DNA from 3 places in the Castellaniella sp. WN genome. Region 3 is predicted to be linked to each of the others. Evidence: predicted binding sites of a transcription regulator. Region 3 holds the regulator's gene; each other region holds the start of a gene.
The links. Region 3 encodes HrcA, which represses chaperone genes, less so after heat shock. Its sites were predicted from a motif close to TTAGCACTCNNNNNNNNNGAGTGCTAA; they were not measured.
Positions count from the first base shown of each region.

Region 1: the regulator HrcA is predicted to act here: its motif matches at 1,754-1,780, upstream of ACTPOE_RS10155 (co-chaperone GroES).
Region 2: the regulator HrcA is predicted to act here: its motif matches at 2,050-2,076, upstream of rpoH (RNA polymerase sigma factor RpoH).

Region 1 is NZ_JBTKZC010000001.1:2,170,377-2,174,655, forward strand. Features, by position in the region: gene ACTPOE_RS10135 (hypothetical protein) at 1-237, opposite strand, end outside; partial or broken gene ACTPOE_RS10140 (transposase) at 249-581, opposite strand; partial or broken gene ACTPOE_RS10145 (transposase) at 575-736, opposite strand; gene ACTPOE_RS10150 (CopG family ribbon-helix-helix protein) at 1,135-1,401, opposite strand; gene ACTPOE_RS10155 (co-chaperone GroES) at 1,830-2,117, shown strand; gene groL (chaperonin GroEL) at 2,152-3,798, shown strand.
Region 2 is NZ_JBTKZC010000001.1:2,722,161-2,726,439, reverse strand. Features, by position in the region: gene aspS (aspartate--tRNA ligase) at 1-1,136, shown strand, start outside; gene ACTPOE_RS12910 (endonuclease/exonuclease/phosphatase family protein) at 1,147-1,998, shown strand; gene rpoH (RNA polymerase sigma factor RpoH) at 2,110-3,015, shown strand; partial or broken gene ltrA (group II intron reverse transcriptase/maturase) at 3,685-4,279, shown strand, end outside.
Region 3 is NZ_JBTKZC010000001.1:1,421,739-1,426,017, reverse strand. Features, by position in the region: gene recN (DNA repair protein RecN) at 1-776, opposite strand, end outside; gene ACTPOE_RS06610 (NAD kinase) at 791-1,693, opposite strand; gene hrcA (heat-inducible transcriptional repressor HrcA) at 1,890-2,903, shown strand; gene hemH (ferrochelatase) at 2,929-3,975, shown strand; gene grpE (nucleotide exchange factor GrpE) at 4,094-4,279, shown strand, end outside.

The DNA of each region.
Region 1 (4,279 bases), 750 kb from region 3:
GAGCGAGCCTGTACCTGGCAACGGTTCCCAACGCCCACTATGGCTTCGAAAAGCCGCGCCATAATGATTGCGGCCCAACTCGGTCAGCCGCGCCACCACGGTCAACTGTTCATCGTCCACACGTTTGATCAGCAGATGGTGCCCGTAGGTTTGCGTAGCGATCTGCTCATGGCCGAGCAGGTGGCGCAGTTGTCGTTGCAAGTGGGTGGCGTGTTCTTTGGCGGATAAGGCTGGCATGTCGCTCCTCGTTATGATTCGCCGGTTTGTAGCGGATAGCCCCGGAAACTCCATTTGAACGGGCGTGCCGCCTGATTATGCGTGCGGACAAATTGTGCCGTGCGCTCGCGCAGGTGCGCAGTGCTGGTGTGACTGGCATGGCGCAGCACTCGGCGTGTATACCGGGCAAACCAGAGTTCGATCTGATTGACCCAGCTCGCGTGCAATGGCGTGAAGTGAAAGTGAAACCGTCCGGCATGCCGCGCATTGAACGCCTGCCAGACGGCCTGGGCGCGATGCGTGTTCAAATTATCCCAGACGACATGCACCTGCTGGTCAGGGTACGCAGCGGCCAGACGCCCCATTGTTCGGCGTCGTACTGGGCCAGCCAGCGGCGCACTGCGCTGTCAATCAGGTCCAGATCGCGACAAACCTGGCCCACGCTCAGACCTTGCTCTCGGATCATCTGCGCCACTTGGAGCTTGAAGGCGGCGTCAAAACTTCTACGAATACGGGTCATATCTTGCTGGCTCTCGTTGGGAAGGATGATCCCCTATCGAGGTGTCCACCAGAATTAGACCAGAACAGCATGTGCCTCTTGCTCGGCCAGTCCACAGATCACTATCACGGGCAGAGGCCTGCGGGACATCGGCGCTGGCATGTGCGTCAGGAAAAACGTCGATTATCACGACTCCTGAATCTCATAGAGGACCTCGCATGACGGAACCAGTATTCGGCGCACCTCCCATGGCCCAAACAGGAGAAGCTACTCACCGATACGCGTGTTGGTCAGCAAGGTAGTGGAGGCGTTGACCAGCGCCTGGACGGCCCGTGTTGCAGCGGGCTCATTCGCGTCGGCCTAAAATTCATACAAGCGCGACAGACTGGAAACCGCCTCGCTTGACTACTTGAGTGCCATCAGCGGGGCACTGGGAGCTCTTGGGCCGTGCCCAAACTATCCGCCCAAGATTTCACCGCCTGATGTTCGATGACCCGACCTGCGTCTACATCAGCCAATGCCTCGTAGGTGAGCCGATCCCGTTCTTCTTCCTGGGCGATCCAGGCGGCCAGTGCCTGCTTCACGACCCAGTCACGTGATCGATCAAGTCGCGCCGCCACCTTGTCCACCTTGTCGGCCAGCTGCAGCGGCACATGTGCGGTCAACACCTTGGTTGTCACCGTCATGTCACACTCTCCATCTAGGTTGGTTAGGAAATCATCCTAGTAATTAGGAATAAATTGATCAAGAGGCGCTCATATCCCACGCATTGGCCATGCGTAGGCCAGCCATGGACCAGCGGGGTAGCGCCCATGCATTCCAAGCAGCAAAAAACACAGAAATGCCCCATTTTTGAACCCCACCTCAACCCCATTTTTGCCTCAAAATCCGCAACAATGCGGGATCTAGCCATTTTTCAGAGTTCAAAACTGAACGGCGGAAGTTCAAAACTCAGTGGCGTTCGACAGCGTTCGACAGCTTCACTCACTTGTAACAACCCCCTTCCCGCTCTTGAAATGCCTGAAATCATCCTTATAATTAGCACTCGATGGGGTTGAGTGCTAACAACGCCTCGCCCCCGCTCCCTTCAATTTCTACGTACAGGAGTTCCTCCATGGCACTGCGTCCTTTGCACGATCGCGTGATCGTCAAGCGTCTGGACAACGAGCGCACCACCGCCTCGGGTATCGTCATCCCTGACAGCGCGGCTGAAAAGCCCGATCAGGGCGAAGTCCTGGCCGTCGGCCCCGGCAAGAAGACCGAGGACGGCAAAGTGATCCCGGTCGATCTGAAGGTCGGCGACAAGGTCCTGTTCGGCAAATACGCCGGCCAGTCCGTCAAGGTCGATGGCGAGGAAGTGCTCGTCATCCGCGAGGAAGAAGTCCTCGCCGTGATCCTGTAAGCCACCTCACCATTCAATCCCAAGGAATTTCGACATGGCTGCAAAGCAAGTTTATTTCGGTGACGATGCCCGCACCCGCATCGTCCGTGGCGTCAACATCCTCGCCAACGCCGTCAAGACCACCATGGGCCCCAAGGGCCGCAACGTGGTGCTGGACCGCTCCTTCGGCGCCCCCACCGTCACCAAGGACGGCGTCTCCGTCGCCAAGGAAATCGAACTGAAGGACAAGTTCGAGAACATCGGCGCCCAACTGGTCAAGGAAGTCGCTTCCAAGACCTCCGACAACGCCGGTGACGGCACCACCACCGCCACCGTGCTGGCCCAGGCCATCGTCGAGGAAGGCCTGAAGTATGTGGCCGCCGGCATCAGCCCCATGGACCTGAAGCGCGGCATCGACAAGGCCGTGATCGCCGCCGTGGACGAACTGCACAAGCTGTCCAAGCCCTGCACCACCAGCAAGGCCATCGCCCAGGTCGGCTCGATCTCGGCCAACAGCGACACCTCCGTCGGCGAGATCATCGCCAACGCGATGGACAAGGTCGGCAAGGAAGGCGTCATCACCGTCGAAGACGGCAAGTCCCTGGACAACGAACTGGATGTCGTCGAAGGCATGCAATTCGACCGCGGCTATCTGTCGCCCTACTTCATCAACAACCCCGACAAGCAAGTCGCCGTGCTGGATGACCCGTTCATCCTGATCTTCGACAAGAAGATCAGCAACATCCGCGACCTGCTGCCGGTGCTGGAACAAGTCGCCAAGTCCAGCCGTCCGCTGCTGATCGTGGCCGAGGACGTCGAGGGCGAAGCCCTGGCCACCCTGGTCGTGAACAACATCCGCGGCATCCTGAAGACCACTGCCGTCAAGGCCCCGGGCTTCGGCGACCGCCGCAAGGCCATGCTGGAAGACATCGCCATCCTGACGGGCGGCACGGTGATCTCCGAAGAAACCGGCCTGTCGCTGGAAAAGGCGACCCTGGCCGAGCTGGGCCAGGCCAAGCGCATCGAAGTGGCAAAGGAAAACACCACCATCATCGACGGCGCCGGCGATGCCAAGAACATCGAGGCCCGCGTCAAGCAGATCCGCGCGCAGATCGAGGAAGCCACCTCGGACTACGACCGTGAAAAACTGCAGGAACGCGTCGCCAAGCTGGCCGGCGGTGTCGCGGTGATCCGCGTGGGCGCGGCCACCGAAGTCGAGATGAAGGAAAAGAAGGCCCGTGTCGAAGACGCCCTGCACGCCACGCGCGCGGCCGTCGAGGAAGGCATCGTCCCGGGCGGCGGCGTCGCACTGATCCGCACCAAGGTCGCCGTGGCCAAGGTCAAGGGCGACAACGCCGACCAGGACGCCGGCATCAAGCTGGTCCTGCGTGCTATCGAGTCCCCGCTGCGCACCATCGTCTCCAACGCCGGCGACGAAGCCAGCGTGATCGTCAACGCGGTTGAACAGGGCGAAGGCAACTACGGCTACAACGCCGCCACCGGCGAGTACGGCGACCTGGTCGAACAGGGCGTGATCGACCCGACCAAGGTCACCCGCACCGCGCTGCAGAACGCCGCCTCGGTCGCCAGCCTGCTGCTGACCACCGAAGCCGCCGTGGCCGAGATCGTCGAAGACAAGCCCGCCGCTGCGATGCCCGACATGGGCGGAATGGGTGGCATGGGCGGCATGGGCGGCTTCTAAGCCCCTGCCCCTCCCGGTCCGGCGCCTCGCGCGCCGGCCGGCACCCGGCCTCATCCCCGTCACGGTTCGCCGTGGCGGGGATTTTTTCATCTGACTCACCCTGTCTCCCCCATGGGCACTTCCGCGCCGCGATGCGCCGGCATGTGCCATCGCCGGCTATTCCGTTCATCAAGAATCCATGCCAGCCGCTCATCGGAAAACGCATGTCTCTCGATGAAAATGCAGGGATGACCTTTGTTGTAAAAGCAAACAACGCTCGACAAGCTTTACGCCATGGAGCGACACGACAGCCAAACTCGCCATCAACCACAGATCCATTGATGAAGCCGGCCGCAAGACGGCCGTCGGTATCGCGACAGACCGTGCACAAGGAGAAACCTTGGAACTGGAAAAGGACGGCAAAGACACCCTGCGCTGCCCCTACGACCGAATCCATATGAGCGCGACACATCATGTCGCCTCCCCCCTCGCACAATCGATG
Region 2 (4,279 bases), 1.3 Mb from region 3:
ATGAGGATCTGCGCGCCGACCGCCAGCCGGAATTCACCCAGATCGATTGCGAAACCTCCTTCCTGGACGAGGTCCAGATCCGCGAGATCTTCGAAGGCATGGTGCGTGAAATCTATCGCCAGGTGCTGGACGTGGCGCTGCCCGATCCCTTCCCCGTCATGAGCTGGGAAGAAGCCATGCGCCGCTTCGGTTCCGACAAGCCCGACCTGCGCGTGAAGCTGGAATTCACCGACGTGGCCGACCTGATGCGCGACGTGGGCTTCAAGGTCTTCGCCGGCCCGGCCAACGACCCGGCCTGCCGCGTGGTGGCCCTGCGCGTGCCCGGCGGCGCCAGCCTGCCGCGCAGCGAGATCGACGCCTACACTCAGTTCGTCGGCATCTACGGCGCGCGCGGCCTGGCCTACATCAAGGTCAACGACGCCGCCGCGATCCCCGAGGGCCTGCAGTCGCCCATCGTCAAGAACATTCACGCCGACGCCTTGCGCGCCCTGATCGAGCGCACCGGCGCGCGGAGCGGCGACCTGATTTTCTTCGGAGCCGATCGCGCCAAGATCGTCGCCGACGCCATCGGCGCCCTGCGCGTGAAGATCGGCCAGAGCGAGTTCGGCCGTGCCAACGGCCTGTTCGAGCCGGGCTGGAAGCCGCTGTGGGTGGTGGACTTCCCCATGTTCGAATACGACGAGGGCGAAGGCCGCTACACGGCCGCGCACCATCCCTTCACCTGCCCCAAGCCGGGCCACGAGGACCTGTTGGAGTCCGCTCCCGGCAAGGCGCTGGCGCGGGCCTACGACATGGTCATGAACGGCTGGGAAGTCGGCGGCGGGTCCGAGCGCATCCACCGCGCCGATGTCCAGCGCAAGGTCTTCAAGGCCCTGAAGATCGACGAGGAAGAAGCCCGCCTGAAGTTCGGCTTCCTGCTCGATGCTCTGCAGTACGGCGCGCCGCCGCATGGCGGCCTGGCCTTCGGCCTGGATCGTCTGGTGACGCTGATGGCGGGCGCGGAATCCATCCGCGACGTGATCGCCTTCCCCAAGACGCAGCGCGCCCAGTGCCTGCTGACGCAGGCGCCGTCGGCCGTGGACGAGAAGCAGCTGCGCGAGCTGCACATCCGCCTGCGCCAGACGGAAGCCAAGTAAGGGGCCAGCCATGCCCGCCCTGCGGATCGTCAGCTACAACATCCACAAGGGCCGTTCGGCCACGGGTGGGCGGGAATCGCTGGCCGACCTGCGGCTGGGCCTGTACGGCCTGCGGCCCGACCTGCTGTTCCTGCAGGAAGTCCAGGGCCGCAACCGCGTGCGTGGCAGCCTGGACGCGCAGCACGAGTCCCTGGCGGCGGCCCTGCGCATGCAGGCCGCCTACGGTTGCAACGCCGTGCGCCAGGCGACCGACCACGGCAACGCACTGCTGTCGCGCTACCCCATCCTGTACTACGAGAACCAGGACGTCTCCGACCATCGCCTGGAGCAGCGCGGCCTGCTGCATGGCGTGGTGCGGGTCGGCGACGTGCCGGTGCATTGCCTGGTGGTGCACCTGGGCCTGCTGGCGGGGGGGCGGTCACGCCAGGTGCAGGCGCTGGCCGACCGTATCCAGCGCCTGGTGCCCGCGCACGAGCCGCTGCTGATCGCCGGCGACTTCAACGACTGGAACAATCGCCTGGCGCCGCTGTTTGTCGAGCAGCTGGGCCTGGTCGAGGTCTTCGCCGCCGCGCCGCAAGGGTCGGACGAGATCTACCGGCTGCGCCGTACCGTCTCCCGCCTGCGTGAACGCCTGGCCTGGCTGCCGGGCCAGGTGCTGCGCCAGGCACCCGAGCTGTCCATGAACGGCCATGCGCGCCTGACGCCGCCGCCCCGGACCTTCCCGTCCGTGTTCCCCTGGCTGCGGCTGGATCGCATCTACCAGCGCGGCTTCGCCGTGCGGCGCGCGCGGGTGTTGCACGGCTCGCCCTGGAAGAAACTGTCGGACCACGCCCCGCTGGTGGCTGACCTGGAATTGCCCTGAGTCCGGGGAACTTTCCCGCGGGCGGGCCGCCTAAGCTTTGTTACCTTGAAATTAGCACTCTTCCTAATGGAGTGCTAACATGATTTCATTCAGTACGAGGATCTTGTCACCATGACCCCCTCTTCGTCCGCCCTGTCGCTCGCGCCGTCCCGGCTTTCGCTGGCGATCGGCAATCCTGGCGCGCTCGGTACCATCGACGCCTACATCGGCGCCGTCAACCGGCTGCCGATGCTGACCGCCGATCAGGAAGCCGACCTGGGACGGCGCCTGCGCGACCACAACGACCTGGACGCCGCGCGCGACCTGGTTCTGTCGCATTTGCGGCTGGTGGTCTCCATCGCCCGCCAGTACCTGGGCTACGGCCTGGCGCACGCGGATCTGATCCAGGAGGGCAACATCGGTCTGATGAAGGCCGTGCGCCGCTTCGATCCCGACCGCGGGGTGCGCCTGGTGTCCTTCGCCGTGCACTGGATCCGTGCCGAGATCCATGAATACGTGGTACGCAACTGGCGCCTGGTCAAGATCGCCACCACCAAGGCGCAGCGCAAGCTGTTCTTCAACCTGCGCCGCATGCGGCCCGACGGCCGCAGCCTGGGGCCGGACCAGGTCGCCGACATCGCCCGCGAACTCGACGTGCGTCCGGAAGACGTCGCCGAAATGGAAGTCCGCCTGTCGGGCGGCGACTGCGCCCTGGATGCGCCGGCCGACGACGAAGACCGTTACGCGCCGTCCGACTGGCTGGCCGACGAGGCCCAGGAACCCGCTCAGGTACTGGCGCGGCGCGGCATGGACGCGCTGCAGGGCGAGGGGCTGGAATACGCGCTGTCTTCACTGGACGCGCGTTCCCAGCATATCGTCCGCGCCCGCTGGCTGGCCGATGACGGCGGCGCCACGCTGCATGAACTGGCCGAAGAATACGGCATTTCCGCCGAACGGGTCCGCCAGATCGAATCGGCCGCCCTGAAAAAGCTGCGCGCCGCCCTGAGCGATCGCCAGGCGGATTTCCAGGCAGCCTGAGCCTTCCGGGTGATCCGCTTCCTGCGCGCGCGTCCGGCATCGGCCTTCCGTGCCGTGCCGCCACCCGCTGTCCCGTCCGGTCATATTCGCTTGCATCTTTCCCGTCCGGGCCGTGAACTTTCCGCGCTTCTGGCGGCCCAATCCTTCATGAACGCGCGCCGGCTTCGCCGGCCCGGCCGTTCTGTCGTCCGCTTCTGCTTCTCCTCTTCCCCTCCCTATCGAAGCGGATGTTCACGGGATGCCGCTTGGCATCCCTTTTTTTGTGGTACGCCCAGCATGGGCGTACTCCTGCGGGTGCGAGTCCCGCCGCGAGTTGGTCACAACGAGCGAAGTGAAGCGCAACTGCGCGAGGGTGACCGAGCGTGGGGAGGAAGCGTGAAGCGTAAATCGTGAGCCGATGAACAAGAACTGCATAGAAGGCGCTGCCGAGCAGGGCGAGCGGGCCACAAACCGCAAAGCTCTCGTGACCAAGGCGAAGCGGCGTAGATGCGGCGGTTGTGCGATGAAGGAGTGCGCTCTTATCTGGGGACGCCTCGCCTTGATCCTGAAAGGGTAACGGCGTCGAGCCGGAGCGAGGTCTCAGCAGCGGTCGTAGTAGTCGTGGTAGCGGGGCCGGTGAGGCTGAGAGCGAGGCGGCGAAGGACCAAACGAGAAGGAGTATTGCTCGACATGTCGATGCAGCTTGTATTGCCTCAGATGTCCACGTCGGTGGAGCGGGCGGGCGTAGCCTGCGGTGAAGCCGCAGGTGATTCAGCCAGCGAGGAAACAGGATGCCCGCGACATGGCAATGAGGATACAGGGTCAACGCTGCTGGTGGCGGCGTTGACGAGGGAGAACCTGCAAGCGGCATTCAAGCGGGTGCGGGCCAATAAAGGCGCCGCTGGAGTGGATGGCCTGGACATTGACCAGACCGCCGGCCACCTGGTGGCAGCCTGGCCTGCCATCCGTGAAGCGCTGCTGGCGGGAACGTACCGGCCCAGTCCGGTGCGGCGGGTGATGATCCCGAAGCCCGACGGCGGCCAGCGCGAGCTGGGCATCCCGACGGTGACGGATCGACTGATCCAGCAGGCACTGCTGCAAGTGCTGCAACCCTTGCTTGACCCCACCTTCAGCGAACACAGCTACGGCTTCAGGCCGGGGCGGCGTGCGCATGATGCGGTACTTGCCGCTCAGTCGTATGTGCAGTCCGGTCGTCGTATTGTGGTGGACGTGGATCTGGAGAAGTTCTTTGACCGGGTCAACCACGACATCCTGATTGACCGCT
Region 3 (4,279 bases):
AGAGAGGGATCGTGGCGCACCAGGGATTGCAGCGACTGGATCGCGGCATGCAGGGTCTGGGCCGCCGAGCCGGATTCGCCATCCAGCGCCTCGACGGCTTGGCCGGCGCCGGCCAGCAGAGATTGCGCGTGCGCGAGGCGGGATTGGCGGGCGCACAGGTCCGGCCATTCGCCGGGTTCGGGCGCCAGGTCGTCCAACCAGGCCATGTCCGCGGCCAGTTGTTCCAGCCGGGCCGCCTGTCCGGCCGCGTCGCTGCGGGCGGCGTCCAGCGCGGCTTGCGTCTGACGCCAGCCGGTCCAGGCCTGCAGCAGGGCGCGCGACTGGTCGGCATGCCCCCCGTGGGTATCCAGCAGCTCGCGCTGGCTGGCGGATTGCAGCAGGCTCTGGTGGGCGTGCTGGCCGTGGATGTCCACCAGCAGGGCGCCCAGGTCGCGCAGCTGGCCCAGGGTGGCCGGCACGCCGTTGATCCAGGCCTTGCCGCGGCCCTGGGCGTCGATGACGCGGCGCAGGATCAGATCCGGGCCTTCCAGCGCCTGTTCGGTCAGCCAGCCTGCGGCCGCCTCGGGCGCGTCGAAGACGGCGCTGATGTCGGCGCGGGAGGCTTCCTGGCGGATCTGCGCGGCGTCGCCCCGGCCGCCCAGGGCCAGTGTCAGGGCGTCGATCAGGATCGACTTGCCGGCCCCGGTCTCGCCGGAGAACACGGTGAATCCGGCATCGAAGACGATGTCGGCCTGATCGACGATGACGAAGTCACGGATGTGCAGCGCGCGCAGCATGGTGGTGGCGGAGGCTATTGGTCGGGTTCGTCCCAGGGATGCAGCATGCGGTTCCAGTTCAGCTTGCTGCGCAGGGTGGAGAAATAGCTGTAGCCCTGGGGGTGCAGGAAGCGGACGCGGTGCGGGCTGCGGCGCACGTCGATACGATCGCCTTCCTGGCAGTTGGACAGGGCCTGCATGTCGAAGTGGACGCTGGCGCCCGATTCCACCCGGCCCAGGGCGCTGATGGTGATGTTCAGCACGCTGTCGTCGGGCAGGGTGATGGGGCGGTTCGACAGGGTTTGCGGCGCGACGGGCACCAGCACCAGGGCGTTGACCTGGGGATGCAGGATCGGTCCGCCGGCCGACAGGGCGTAGGCCGTCGAGCCCGTGGGCGTGGCGATGATCAGGCCGTCGGCGCGCTGGCTGTGCATGAAGGCGCCATTGCATTCGACGCGCAGTTCGATCATGCCGCCGCGCCCGGCGCGGTTGATGATCACGTCGTTCAGGGCCAGGCCGGAAAAAATGGTCTCGTCGCCGCGCATCACGCGGCCTTCCAGGAGGATGCGCTCGTCCTGGACGAAGGCCCCGTTCAGGATGCGGGTGATGGCCTCGTCGGCGCTGCCCAGGGGGATGTCGGTGATGAAGCCCAGGCGGCCGTGGTTGATGCCGATCATGGCCACGCCGGACGTGGCCAACTGCCGCGCCGCCGCCAGCATGGTGCCGTCGCCGCCCATGATGATGGCCAGGTCGGCGCGCGCGCCGATATCCTCGTACGAGGCCAGCGGGAAATCGGCGACCCCGGTGTTGCGGCCCGTTTCGGCCTCGATCAGGACGTCGCACCCCGCCGCGGACAGGACCTGGCCCAATCGGCGCAGGGGCGTGTCCATGCCGCTGTCCTGGTGGCGGCCGATCAGGGCGACGGTCTTGAAATGCATGGGCGGGGGGTCTCCCGGAATTAATGGAATAATAGGCGTATCCGATTATAGGGGGATGAGTCCGGACACGGGGCAGTCCCTGCGGACTGCCCCGTGCCAGATGAATCCGAGCGCCTTGCAAGGCGCGAGGTGGAGAGATGCCGCATTTTGAACATGGCCCCAGCCTGACGAATATGAGCCAAACAGAGAACTGGACATGGATGATCGAGCCAAGACATTGCTGAAGGCGCTGGTCGAACGCTACATCGCGGACGGACAGCCCGTGGGGTCGCGTACGCTGTCTAAGGTCTTCGACCTGTCGCCGGCCACGATCCGCAACGTCATGGCAGACCTGGAGGACCTGGGCCTGATTCACAGCCCGCACACCTCGGCGGGCCGCGTGCCCACGCCGCGCGGCTACCGCATGTTCGTCGACAGCCTGCTGACCGCACGGCCCTACGAGCTCAGCCCCGACCTGCGGATCGAGGACTGCCTGCCGGCGGCCGAACCCGGTCGCGCCGTGACTGCCGCCGCCTCGCTGCTGTCGAACCTGTCGCAGTTCGCGGGCGTGGTGCTCACGCCCAAGCGCACTCAGGTGTTCCGCCACATCGAATTCATCCGCCTGTCGGACCGGCGCGTGCTGCTGATCATCGTCACCCCCAACGGCGACGTGCAGAACCGCATCCTTTTCGTCTCGCGTGAGTATTCGGAGACCGAACTGCTGGAAGCCTCCAACTTCTTCAACCGGCATTTCTCCGGCAAGTCCTTCCACGCGGTCCGCCTGGCCCTGGCCGACGAGCTCGCTTCGCTGCGGACCGACATCTCCCGCCTGATGCAGCAGGCCGTGGACGCCGGCCTGGATTCGCCGGACACGGACGACGAGGCCGTGGTCATCTCCGGCGAAGGCAAGCTGCTGGACGTGACCGAGATGACGGCCGACATGGACCGGCTGCGCCGCCTGTTCCATCTGTTCGAGCAGAAGACCGACCTGCTGCATCTGCTGGACGTTTCCAGCCGCGCCCAGGGCGTGCAGATCTACATTGGCGGCGATTCCCGCCTCGTGCCGCTGGAGGACGTGTCGGTCATCACCGCCCCCTACGGGGTCGACGGCCAAGTGATCGGCACGCTGGGCGTCATCGGCCCCAGCCGCATGGCCTACGACCGGGTCATCCCCATCGTCGACATCACCGCCCGCATGCTGTCCAACGCCCTCGGCCAGGCTTCTTCCTGATGCCGTCTTTCCCTGTTTTCCGATCATGAGCCGTTTCCTCACCGAGGCGCCCGATCCCCGGGCGCTCGACCCGGCGGCGCCCGGCCCCGGCCGCGGACCGCTGGGCGTCCTGCTGATCAATCTCGGCACGCCCGATGAACCGACTCCCGCGGCGGTGCGTCGCTACCTGGGCGAGTTCCTGTCCGATCCCCGCGTGGTGGAACTGCCCGCCGCGTTGTGGCAGTTCGTCCTGCGCCTGTTCGTGCTGACGCGGCGGCCGGCCGCCATCGCTCCGAAATACGCTCAGATCTGGCTCGACCGGGGATCGCCCTTGCTGGTGCACAGCCGGGACCTGGCCGATGCCGTGGCGGCGTCCCTGCGTGGCCGGGGCCTGGACGTTCGGGTCGAACTGGGCATGCGCTACGGCCGGCCGGCCCTGGCCGGCGCCCTGGACGCCCTGCGCGCGGCCGGCTGCGGCCGTATCCTGGCGGTGCCGATGTATCCCCAGTATGCCGCCAGCACCACCGCCACGGCCGTCGATGCGGTGGCCGCGTATCTGGCCCGGCTGCGTCACCAGCCCACGCTGCGCTTCCTGGACCGCTTCCATACGTCCGGCGCCTATGTGGACGCGCTGTGCCGGTCGGTACGCGCGCACTGGGACCGGGTCGGCAAGCCCGACCGGCTGCTGCTCAGCTTCCACGGCCTGCCTCAGCAGTCGGTGCGCCGGGGCGATCCTTATTTCCGCGACTGTCAGCAGACCGCCCGGGCCTTGCGCGAACGTCTGGGCGCCGACGGCGAGCGTCTGCACGTGGCATTCCAGAGCCGCTTCGGGGCGGCGCCCTGGCTGCAACCCTATACCCAGCCCACGCTGGAGGCCTGGGGGCGGCAGGGCGTCGGCACGGTGGACCTGATGTGCCCGGGATTCCTGGCGGACTGCCTGGAGACGCTGGAAGAGATCGACATGGGCTGTCGCGAGGCGTTCCTGGCGGCGGGCGGGGGCGCCTTCCGCTACATTCCCTGCCTGAACGCCGATCCCGACTGGGCGCGGGATTTCGCCGGGCTGATCGCCGACAATCTGGCCGGATGGGCGTAGCGGTTTTCCGGATACCCTCGCCGGGCACCGGGCCGCCGCCTTCCCCGGGCTTGAAGAACGTCCGCCCCATCCCCACCTATTTTTTCGTTCCCCCTTTTTCAGCATTGGAGATTTCAATATGCCGGCACCCCAGGAAGACTTGGACCCGCAAGCCGCGCCGAGCGCCGAGACCCCGCCCCCGAGCCAGAATCCAGCCGATGCCGCCGCCGAGCCCGCCCCCGCGCAGCCGGGCGAGGATCTCGCCGCGCTGCTGGACGAGGCCCAGAAGCAGGTCGCCGATTACCACGACCAGTTGCTGCGCGCG